DNA from 3 places in the Pseudarthrobacter sp. NPDC058329 genome. Region 2 is predicted to be linked to each of the others. Evidence: riboswitches for the same ligand, from Rfam matches in the RefSeq annotation. Region 2 holds a riboswitch; each other region holds the start of a gene.
The links. Region 2 has a riboswitch for cyclic di-AMP ahead of ACFVYC_RS14210 (M23 family metallopeptidase). Riboswitches for the same ligand answer to the same signal wherever they lie in the genome.
Positions count from the first base shown of each region.

Region 1: another riboswitch for cyclic di-AMP. It lies ahead of ACFVYC_RS03750 (LysM peptidoglycan-binding domain-containing protein); the one in region 2 lies ahead of ACFVYC_RS14210 (M23 family metallopeptidase).
Region 3: another riboswitch for cyclic di-AMP. It lies ahead of ACFVYC_RS20320 (hypothetical protein); the one in region 2 lies ahead of ACFVYC_RS14210 (M23 family metallopeptidase).

Region 1 is NZ_JBHVZR010000001.1:784,570-787,835, forward strand. Features, by position in the region: gene ACFVYC_RS03745 (YdiU family protein) at 1-819, shown strand, start outside; gene ACFVYC_RS03750 (LysM peptidoglycan-binding domain-containing protein) at 901-1,749, opposite strand; cyclic di-AMP (ydaO/yuaA leader) riboswitch at 1,753-1,955, opposite strand; gene ACFVYC_RS03755 (dienelactone hydrolase family protein) at 2,222-3,196, shown strand; gene ACFVYC_RS03760 (TraR/DksA family transcriptional regulator) at 3,263-3,266, shown strand, end outside.
Region 2 is NZ_JBHVZR010000010.1:115,502-118,767, forward strand. Features, by position in the region: gene ACFVYC_RS14205 (C40 family peptidase) at 1-444, opposite strand, end outside; cyclic di-AMP (ydaO/yuaA leader) riboswitch at 515-710, opposite strand; gene ACFVYC_RS14210 (M23 family metallopeptidase) at 824-1,645, opposite strand; cyclic di-AMP (ydaO/yuaA leader) riboswitch at 1,656-1,899, opposite strand; gene ACFVYC_RS14215 (metal-dependent transcriptional regulator) at 2,017-2,712, opposite strand; gene serC (phosphoserine transaminase) at 2,991-3,266, shown strand, end outside.
Region 3 is NZ_JBHVZR010000022.1:5,532-8,797, reverse strand. Features, by position in the region: gene ACFVYC_RS20330 (response regulator transcription factor) at 1-118, shown strand, start outside; gene ACFVYC_RS20325 (ATP-binding protein) at 126-1,622, shown strand; cyclic di-AMP (ydaO/yuaA leader) riboswitch at 1,761-1,911, shown strand; gene ACFVYC_RS20320 (hypothetical protein) at 1,917-2,660, shown strand; gene ACFVYC_RS20315 (glyoxalase superfamily protein) at 2,806-3,180, opposite strand; gene upp (uracil phosphoribosyltransferase) at 3,226-3,266, opposite strand, start outside.

The sequences.
Region 1 (3,266 bases), on a different contig from region 2:
GATAACCCCTACCTGGCGCTCTTCGGACGGGTGGTGGCCACGCAGGCAGAACTGGTGGCCCGTTGGATGCTGGTGGGATTCATCCACGGCGTGATGAACACGGACAATATGACCATCTCCGGAGAAACCATCGACTACGGGCCCTGCGCCTTTATGGACGCCTTTAACCCGGCCGCAGTCTTCAGCTCCATCGACGTCGGCGGCCGGTACGCCTACGCCAACCAGCCGGTCATCGCGGAGTGGAACCTCGCCCGCTTGGCCGAGGCCATGCTGCCGCTCTTCAATGAGGACCAGGAACAGGCCGTGGCCCCCGCCGTGGAAGCACTTGGCATGTTCCGCCGCCAGTACAGTGACGCCTGGTTCGCAGGGATGAAAACCAAACTCGGCTTGACGGAAGCCCCTGCCGGGACCACCGAGGCCGAGGAGGCCTCGGAACTGGTGGACAGTCTGGTGGCCCTGTTGAAGGACGGACCAGTGGACTACACGTTGTTCTTCCGGAATCTTTCGCACGCGGCCAGGGGGAACAACCGTCCTGCACGCGGGATGGTCCTTGACCTGGCCGGCTTCGACGCGTGGGTTGAACGGTGGCATGACCTGAAACCGGACGCCGACCTGATGGACAGGGTCAATCCCGCATACATTCCGCGCAACCACCTGGTGGAGGAAGCACTCGCCGCAGCAACGGAGGGAGACCTTGATCCGTTCACCCGGCTCCTCGAAGTGGTCCGTGCCCCGTTTGATGAGCGGCCGGGACTGGAACGCTACACCGAAGGGGCGTCGGAGGACTTTGGCAGCTACCAGACCTTCTGCGGCACCTAAGCAGGTCAGCTCCTGAGCACGCAAAACAGGGGCGGCAGCCGGGAAAGATCCCGTCTGCCGCCCCTGTTGGGCGTGGTGGAGCTACGCTACGCGGACGAAGGAAGCGCCGCTGAGCCAGGAGATGGAGTGGACTTCGGTCTTGAAGCCGTCCACGCCACCGCTGACAACCTGGCCGTTGCCGGCGAAGACGCCGACGTGACCGGCGGTGATCACCAGGTCACCGGGAGCCGGGGTGCCCACAGTGGTGCCGTACTGGTAGAACTGTCCCGGGGCAAGGTCACCGACGGTCTTGCCAACGGAGCGGAGAGCCTTCTCCACCATGGCGGTGCAGTCCTGCTGGACGCCCACCTGGCCGTAAGCGTTCGCCAGGATGGCTGCACCGGTGCCGGTGCCGGCGGCTGCGGGAGCTGCCGGGGCGGGAGCCGGAGCAGGTGCCGGCGACGTGGAGGCGTAGGACAGGTTCATTCCGGTGTTGGCCGGGGCAGCAGCCTTGACGGGAGCCGCAGCAGCGGCAGGAGCGGCTGCAACAGCGCCGGCGCCGGCGATCTGGATCTGGTCGCCGGGGAAGATGATCGTGTCGATCGACAGCCCATTGGCGGACAGGACATCGTTCAGGGCTACTCCGTTGGCCGCCGCGATGGCTCCCAAAGTGTCGCCGGAAACAACGGTGTGCACGTGGCCCGCAGCCGCTGCGGGGGCAGCCACAGCAGCAGCCGGTGCCGCATATGCCTGGGTGTTAGTGGTCTCGGTGGTGTCCGGGCCGGTTACGCCTGCGTGGGCCGGGGCGCCGACACCGAAGGCAATGCCTGATGCTGCTGCAACGGCGAGCGCCGGGCGGCCAAGCGACTTGGCTGATACAGCCAAGCCCTGGAGCGCGATTGAGCGGGCCGGAGTCGCGCGGTGACGGGCGGTAATGGAATTTTTTGACACGGTTGATCGCCTCTCCCATGCCTGCGGGGTGAGCTGTCGGGTTCGGGTTGGAGATACCCGGCCGGGAGCGAGTCCGAAATGTTCGGCGGCGCTAACGACTTAACCCCAAGGCCTCATGTGAGGCCGCGGAAACTTGGTTCCCCCGTCCCTGCCAGCTGGAAAGCGTTGGTTCCCGGGTCAGTGGCAGGGCTCGGCATACTGAGGGGAATGTCCCGTCTGGGAGGGACACCTGAAGACCATATCCTGATCTTCACCGGATTGTCACATTTGGATAACATACGAGTTGCTTCTCTCGGATTTATCAATCGAGTGGATTCCCCATGCCATGAAGACTTGACCTCGCGAGATAGGCGCGCCGCGGATGCGTGCCGTGTTTTTTATCACAAAGTAATAAAGCTCGGCCGAAAGTGTCGCCTTTACCTTGCTTGGGGACTCGACGGGTAGGAGGATATCCGGACCTGAAGGAGGCCACGTGACCCAGCTTGGCAAGTACGAGAAGTACCTGATCGAAGAGTTCTTTGACGACTACCGTGCCGGGGCTCTAAGCCAGCGCACCTTCACCCGGCGAGTGGCGTTTATCACTGGCAGCATGGCGGCAGCCGCGGGGGCGATGCTGCTGGTGGGCTGCACTCCCAGCGAGGTGCCCCGGAGCACCGACCCCATGCCTACACCGGTACCTTCGACACCGTCCGCCTCCAGCACGGCCGGGGCAGGTTCCGTCCCCGGGGCGAAGAGCCCGCTCTCCGTTCCGGAGGGGGCGGCAGGAATGACGACGGCGACCGTACAGTTCATGTCCGGAGGAACCTCCGTCAGTGCCTACCAGGCCAGGCCGGAGCGGGAGGGGCGCAGCCCTGCCGTGTTGATCTGCCATGAGAACCGCGGATTGACCCCACATATCGAAGATGTAGCGAGGCGCTTTGCGAAGGCGGGCTACGTTGCCCTTGCGCTTGACCTGCTGAGCAGGGAAGGCGGGACGGCGGGCATGGACCGCGACGCTGTTCCCGGCGCCCTCACCCAGGCCGGAGCCCAGCGCCACGTTGCCGACTTCACGGCGGCGCTGGAGTATCTCCGCGTCCAGGACTTTGTGGACGGCGAACGGATTGCCATGACCGGCTACTGCTTCGGCGGCGGCATCACCTGGCAGGCGGCAACCGAGCTTGAGGGGTTGAAGGCCACGGCGGCCTTCTATGGTCCCGCCCCTGACCTGGGCAAGGTGCCCGGCATCAAGGCCGCAGTCTTCGGTGTCTACGCGGAACTCGATCAACGCATCACCGGTGCCATGCCCGCACTCAAGGACGCGCTCGCAGCCACTGAGGTTGTCCACCAGCTCACTGTCTACCCCGGCGTGGACCACGCCTTCCACAACGACACCGGCGACCGCTACAACGAAGCCCAGGCCACGGCCGCGTGGAACGACACGCTCGCGTGGTTCGGCCAGCACGTTTAGGGCCCGGGATCTGACTCGCCCCCACGACAGGCAGGGCTGGTACTGACCCCGCGCTAGGCTTTTGCCATGC
Region 2 (3,266 bases):
CCAGCCGTTGGGGGTGGTGCCGCCCCAGACGTACGGGCGGCCGATGCCGGTGTACGCGATGGCAGCAATTCCGGAGGTGGAAGCCGAGGCGACGGTTTCGGCGAGCTTCTCTTCAGCGGATGCCGGAGCTGCAGCGGTGGTGGCTGCCGTGTTGCCGGTGGTGGCAGCCCGGTTACCGGAGGTGGTGGACAGCGTCCGCACCGTTTCGATCTTCGGCGCTGCGGTGGTCTTGACCACCGGGCGCTCGAAGGAAACGGTAGCCGTGGGCGCCGCAGTTACGGCGAGGGCCGGCTGCGATCCGGACTCGGTGGAAGCGGAGACACCAGCGGTGGTATCCGCGGCGTTGGCCGGCAGGCCCATGGTCAGGATGAGGCCGGATGCAGCTGCGATAACTGCAGCCTGGCGACCTACCGTCCCGGCATTGGCACTAACAGCCTTGGACATGGTGTCCAGGGGGTTGGTACGAACCGTTTGCGCACGGTGGCGCGCAGAATTATGGCGTGAAGACACGAAGGTAGCCTCTCCCAATGCCTACGAGGTGAGCTGTCGGATTCGGATGGGAGTCACCCGGCCGCGCGGCTTCTGGGAAGCTTTTGCGACTTAACCCCAAGGCCTTCAGACTCGAAGGCCAAAATTGGTTCCCCCGCCCCTGCCAGACGATGAAATGCGAACGGACCTTGAGCGGTGGCAGAGTTAGGCAATCCGCACAAGAGCGTCAACTTCGGAAAAGTTGACGCGAGTTAGACGGTACAGCAGTTTCGAACGAATGTCACATTCAGGTCACGGCAGGTCAACATCATTTGATAGCTCACCGTCACTTGACTCAGAGCCAGCCGGTCGGGTCAACGACTTCGCCGTTGACCTGGACCTCGAAGTGCAGATGGCAGCCCGTGGAGGCTCCTGTGGTGCCGCTGAGGGCCACAACATCCCCGCGGGATACCGTTTGCCCCTCCTTCACGCTGAAGGACGAGAGGTGGTTGTACGTGGTTTCCAGGCCATTGCCGTGGTCCACCACCACCCGGTTGCCGCCACCGTACTGGTGCCAGCCAACGAAAGTAACGGTTCCGGTAGCCGCAGCCAGAACCGAGGTGCCGCATTGGGCAACGTAGTCCTGTCCGCGGTGGAAGTCACCGGAGCCACCCGTGATCGGGCTGACGCGGTAGCCGAACGGCGAGGCAGTGCTCATTGCAGCGAGCGGGGCACCGAGGCTTCCGGCGGAAGCGGCGCGGGTGATGGCGCCTGCGGACTGGGCGCTGAGCAGCTGCTTCAGCTTCCCGTCCGGGTCCGCCTGCGTGACCACAGCAGAACGGCTGAAGTCGATCTGGGCTTCCGCTTCCGCGGAAACCTGGGGCTGCGGGGCAACAGAGGACGCTGCAACAGGAGAGGATCCTGAGGCGTCGGTGGCCATCACGGGACTGGTCGCCGGTACGGTCACGGTGAGCACCAGTCCGGTGGCGGCCAAGGCGACGCCGGCCTTCTGGCCGATCCCGCTGGCAGCAGCAAACTCTGTGATCTGGCGGAAGGGACCACGACGCCGGCGCGCATCACGGTGCGGATCGCGGGGGCGTTCCGAGGTGATGACTTCGACAACGCGCGGTGTCGAAGCAGGGACCGCCGCGCGGCGGCGTCCCCTGGGATTCTGCATGGTCAAGAAGGGTTCCTCTCTGGAAAGCCTGCGAAGTTAGCTGTCGGATTCGGGTCAGAGAGTTCAAAGACCCGGTCCGCCGTAAGCAAGCTTCGGCACAGAGATATCCCCGGAGGAATCCTTCACTGGAAGAGGCTTGCTGCTGACGGACTTCACCCCAAGGCAGTCCCCCGGCTGCCGTGTGTGGTTCCCCCGCCTCTGCCAGTTACGACTCGTGCTCCCGATCCGCTGGCAGAGCTCGGCTCCAGATCAGGTAACGCTTTAATATCAACGCTTCGGTTCAACTATAGAGGCTTAAGGCCCAAAGTAACAATTCCGTTATCTTTGCGTAGCCCAGCTCACATGGGGTAGGGAAGCGGACATCAGGCTCTCTAGCGGATTGCTACGAACACGTGCGCGGCCACCTCGGGGGGCAGTTCAAGCGCTCCTTCGATACCCGGAACCCGGACGGAGATGTAGTCGCCCACCCGCTCCAGCGACACAGCAGCCCCTGGCCGGATGCCGCCCTCGTCCAGCTGCGAGAGCAGTTCAGGCTCCACCTGGATAGGCTCGGCAAGCCGGCTGACAGTTACAGCGGAGGCAGGACCATAGGACTTCATCGCTTCCAGGAGGCTGATCGCTCCATCCGCGAAGCCAAGGGAGGGCCCGCCACCCAAGGCAGCCAACCCGGGAATCGGGTTCCCGTACGGAGACTCGGTGGGGTGGTTCAGCAACTCGTAGATGCGCCGTTCCACCCGCTCGCTCATCACATGTTCCCAGCGGCAGGCTTCATCGTGGACGTAGGCCCAGTCCAGCCCGATAACGTCGGCGAGGAGCCGTTCAGCCAGGCGGTGCTTGCGCATCACTTCCGTGGCGCGCTTCCGGCCGGTCTCCGTAAGCTCCAGGTGGCGGTCACCCGACACCACCACCAGGCCGTCCCGCTCCATTCTGCCGATGGTCTGGGAAACGGTCGGCCCGGAGTGCCGCAGCCGTTCGGCAATGCGCGCCCGAAGGGCAACAATGTTCTCTTCCTCGAGCTCCAGAATGGTCCGAAGGTACATCTCCGTAGTATCGATCAGATCCGTCATCCAGCTCAGCTCCTCGAGCGCAGTACCTTGCGTTGTCCCACCGTACCGCCTTCAACGCGGCGTAGTCCGTGGAAAAGCTTAGCCTATTTTGACTTTGTCCAAATAGTTGAAGATGGCGGTGGGAGCGTCTCATTGGATGGACTATGACGGTTCCGGTTCCCGCTGAAACAGCCCAACAGGGCAGAATAAGGGAGGCCCTGGTTGCAGCCGTCACCGGCTGCCGGCCACCAACACCCGTCCGGACCAAAAGCCGTGTCCATGCCGAAATTGGAGCACCTGTGAGCGAAACCAGCATCACGATCCCCGCCGACCTTCTGCCCAAGGATGGACGGTTCGGCGCCGGGCCGTCGAAGGTCAGGCCGGAGCAGATCGATGCGCTGTCCGCGGCGTCCAGGAACATCCTGGGCACGTCGCATCGGCAGGCCCCGGTCAAGAACCTCGTTGGCTCCGTCCGCGAGGGCCTCAGCCAGTTCTTCCGCGCTCCCGAAGGGTACGAAGTTGTACTCGGCGTCGGCGGCTCCACGGCGTTCTGGGATATTGCAAGCTTCGGCCTT
Region 3 (3,266 bases), on a different contig from region 2:
CCAGGCCAACATTGTGGAGCTCTACATCTCCTACCTGCGCAAGAAGGTGGACGCCGTGCACCCGCCCATGATCCACACCGTGCGCGGCGCCGGGTACGTCATCAAGCCTGCGGAGTAGGCACACCATGGCGTCACCTCGGACGGCCCGGCCCCACCGCAGGAGCTGGCTTAAGCCCGGCACCTGGCACCTGCGCACGCGCCTCATCCTCCTGGCCATGGCCCTGCTGATCGCCATTTGTGGTGCCGTGGGCGTTGCCAGCTATGCCTCCATGGACGCGTTCCTCACCCGTCAGCTGGACGAGCAGTTGAGCCAGGCGGCGAACCGCTCCAACGATCCGGGCCGCCCTCCCGGCGGGGGCTTCAACGGGAGGGACCCGCTGGACGCCCGGGGCCAAAGCGTGGGAACCATGAACGCCCGGATAGTGAACGGGCAAGTCACCGGCGGCGGGTATCTCACCTCGAACACCACCCGGTCTGCACTTTCCACCGAGGACAAGCAAGCCCTGCTGGCGCTCGCGGAGGACGCGCAGCCCGTGGACCGCACCCTGTCCAATGGCGGTTACCGGCTGATCGCGGTGAAAACCGACTTCGGCGATGTCCTGGTGACAGGGCTTCCCCTCGCCGTGAAGGAAAGCACGCTCGCGTCCCTGGTGTGGACCTTTGTGTTCGTGTCCCTCGGCGGCCTGTTGCTGATCGGACTGGTGGGCACCGTCCTCATCCGCCGCACCATGAAGCCGCTCGAACAGCTGTCCGAGGTTGCCACCCGGGTTTCCCGGTTGCCGCTCGACGCCGGCGAGGTGGCGCTCGCGGTGCGTGTCCCGCCGTCGAACTCCAATCCGGGGACGGAAGTGGGCAGTGTGGGTCACGCACTCAACCTCATGCTGGACAACGTGGCAAACGCGCTGCAGGCGCGGCAGAAGAGCGAAACAAAAGTACGCCAGTTTGTGGCTGACGCCTCCCACGAGCTGCGCACTCCCCTGACCGCCATCCGGGGCTACACCGAACTCATGAGGATGACGGAGGATTTCACCCCCGACGGCAAAAAGTCGCTGGCCCGCGTGCAGAGCCAGTCGGAGCGGATGACCGCGTTGGTGGAAGACCTGCTCCTGCTGGCGCGGCTGGATGAGGGCCAGCCGCTGAAGCTCAGCGAGGTGGACCTTACGCAGCTGGTGATTGAAGGCGTCAGTGATGAAAAGGTGATGGCCCCGGGCCATAACTGGCGCCTGCAGCTTCCGGATGAACCCATTGTGGTCAACGGCGACCCCTCCCAACTGCGCCAGGTGCTGATGAACCTGTTGTCCAACGCGCGGAAACACACGCCTGCCGGCACCACTGTTGTTACCGGAGTGGGCCGGACGGCAGACGGCGCTGCGCTGGTCACGGTAACGGACGACGGCGGCGGGATCCCTCCGGAGTTCGTGGACCACGTGTTTTCGCGGTTCGCCCGTGCAGACGCGGCTCGAAAAGGCACGGGAGACCAGGCCGGGGCTTCAGCTGCCGAAGGGACGAGCGGTCTTGGACTGTCCATCGTGGAGTCCATTGTCGAAGCCCACGGCGGAAGGGTAACGGTGACATCACAACCGGGGCGCACAGAGTTCGCACTTCAGCTGCCTCTACCGTGACACTTGCGAGCAAGGCGACGCGCCGCCGTCGTGATCTCTGTTACCAAAATGTGACTTAAGCGCCGCATCCCTGTACCGTTGATTGGGTGCGGTCCGGCGTTCGGGCCGCATATCCGGATGACGCCAAGCTCTGCCACTTCCCGGATTCCGCTTGAGTCAAGGCAGAGGCGGGGGACCCACCGTCCCGGGCACTAATTGCCCTTGGGGTTAAGCCAGCACGTGATCTTTCCGTGTGGCCGGATGCCCTCATCCGAACCCGACAGCTAACTCCGCAGGTGTGAGAGGCGATTCAACATGTTCAAATTCCCGGTAAAACCACGCCCAAAAAACGAGTCCGCGCCGCAGGCCGGGCCGGAAACCGGCAGCAGGATTCCTTCTTTGGGCAAGCGCGCCGCCGTGGTGGCCGCATCCTGCGCACTGCTCATTGGAGTGGGCGCTGCGGGACAGGCAACCGAAACCAGCATCCGCGTAGCAGCCACCGAGACGCAGGCCGCCCAGGCGGAGTCCAACCTCAGCATCGAGAAGAGCGAGATCACGGCGAATCCCGCTCCCGAGTCCGCCGCCCCGGCCGTGCCGGACATCAATGTGGTGCCCCAGGCCGCCGAGCCCGCACCGGCGCCTGCTCCCGAGCTTGCCCCGGCACCGGCTCCCGAGCCCGCTCCGGCACCTGCTCCCGCTCCAGCTCCGGCTCCGGCTCCCGCACCTGAGCCTGCCCCCGTCGTCGCGGTCAATGATCCCGCCGGCGCCCAGGCTTATGCCGCCAGCCAGCTGGGAAACTACGGCTGGGCTCCTGACCAGATGCAGTGCCTGAAGACCCTGTGGACCAAGGAGTCGGACTGGACCACCACGGCCACCAACCCGAGCAGCGGCGCCTACGGCATCGTTCAATCCCTGCCGGCCGAGAAGATGGCCAGCGCCGGTGCGGACTACCGCACCAACTACCGCACCCAGATTAACTGGGGCCTGAACTACATTCAGGAGCGTTACCAGTCCCCGTGCGGTGCCCTGAACTTCCACCTGTCGAACAACTGGTACTAAGCACGCAGGTACCACAAAACGCCTGCCCTCGCGGCCCGCACCTTATTGGGGGGCGGGCCGCCTGGCGTCTGCACCGGGCCTGGCTACGTCAGTGCCCGGTGCACGGGGATGTCAGCCGCCGCTGACCGGGTGTCGGGGAGCCTGCTCAGGCGTCACGGCCCGGGATGTACTGGACTGCCCACCTGTTGCCATCGGGATCGGCAAAGTACACGAAGTGGCCCCAGTCCTGCACGTCCACGTCGCTGACGTCCACTCCGTTGTTCTTGAGGTGTTGATGGGCGGCATTGATGTCACTGACCACCAACTGGAGGTTGGAGCCCGTACCGGGAGGCGCATCCGTAAGCCCGTCCCCTATGCAGATCGAGCAGGCCGATCCGGGAGGTGTCAGCTGGACAAAGCGGATGGAGTCCGTTGGCCGCTCATCAAAGTCGGCGTTGAACCCCACCTTGTTAACGTAGAAGTCTTTGGCGCGGTCCACGTCCGACACAGGGACATACACAAGTTCGAGTTTCCAGTCCATCCGCACAGGCTAGCGGCGGGACGCGGAATCCAAAAGGCTTGAGGACTACCCGGCGATGCCGTAAAGGCGGTCGCCCGCATCCCCCA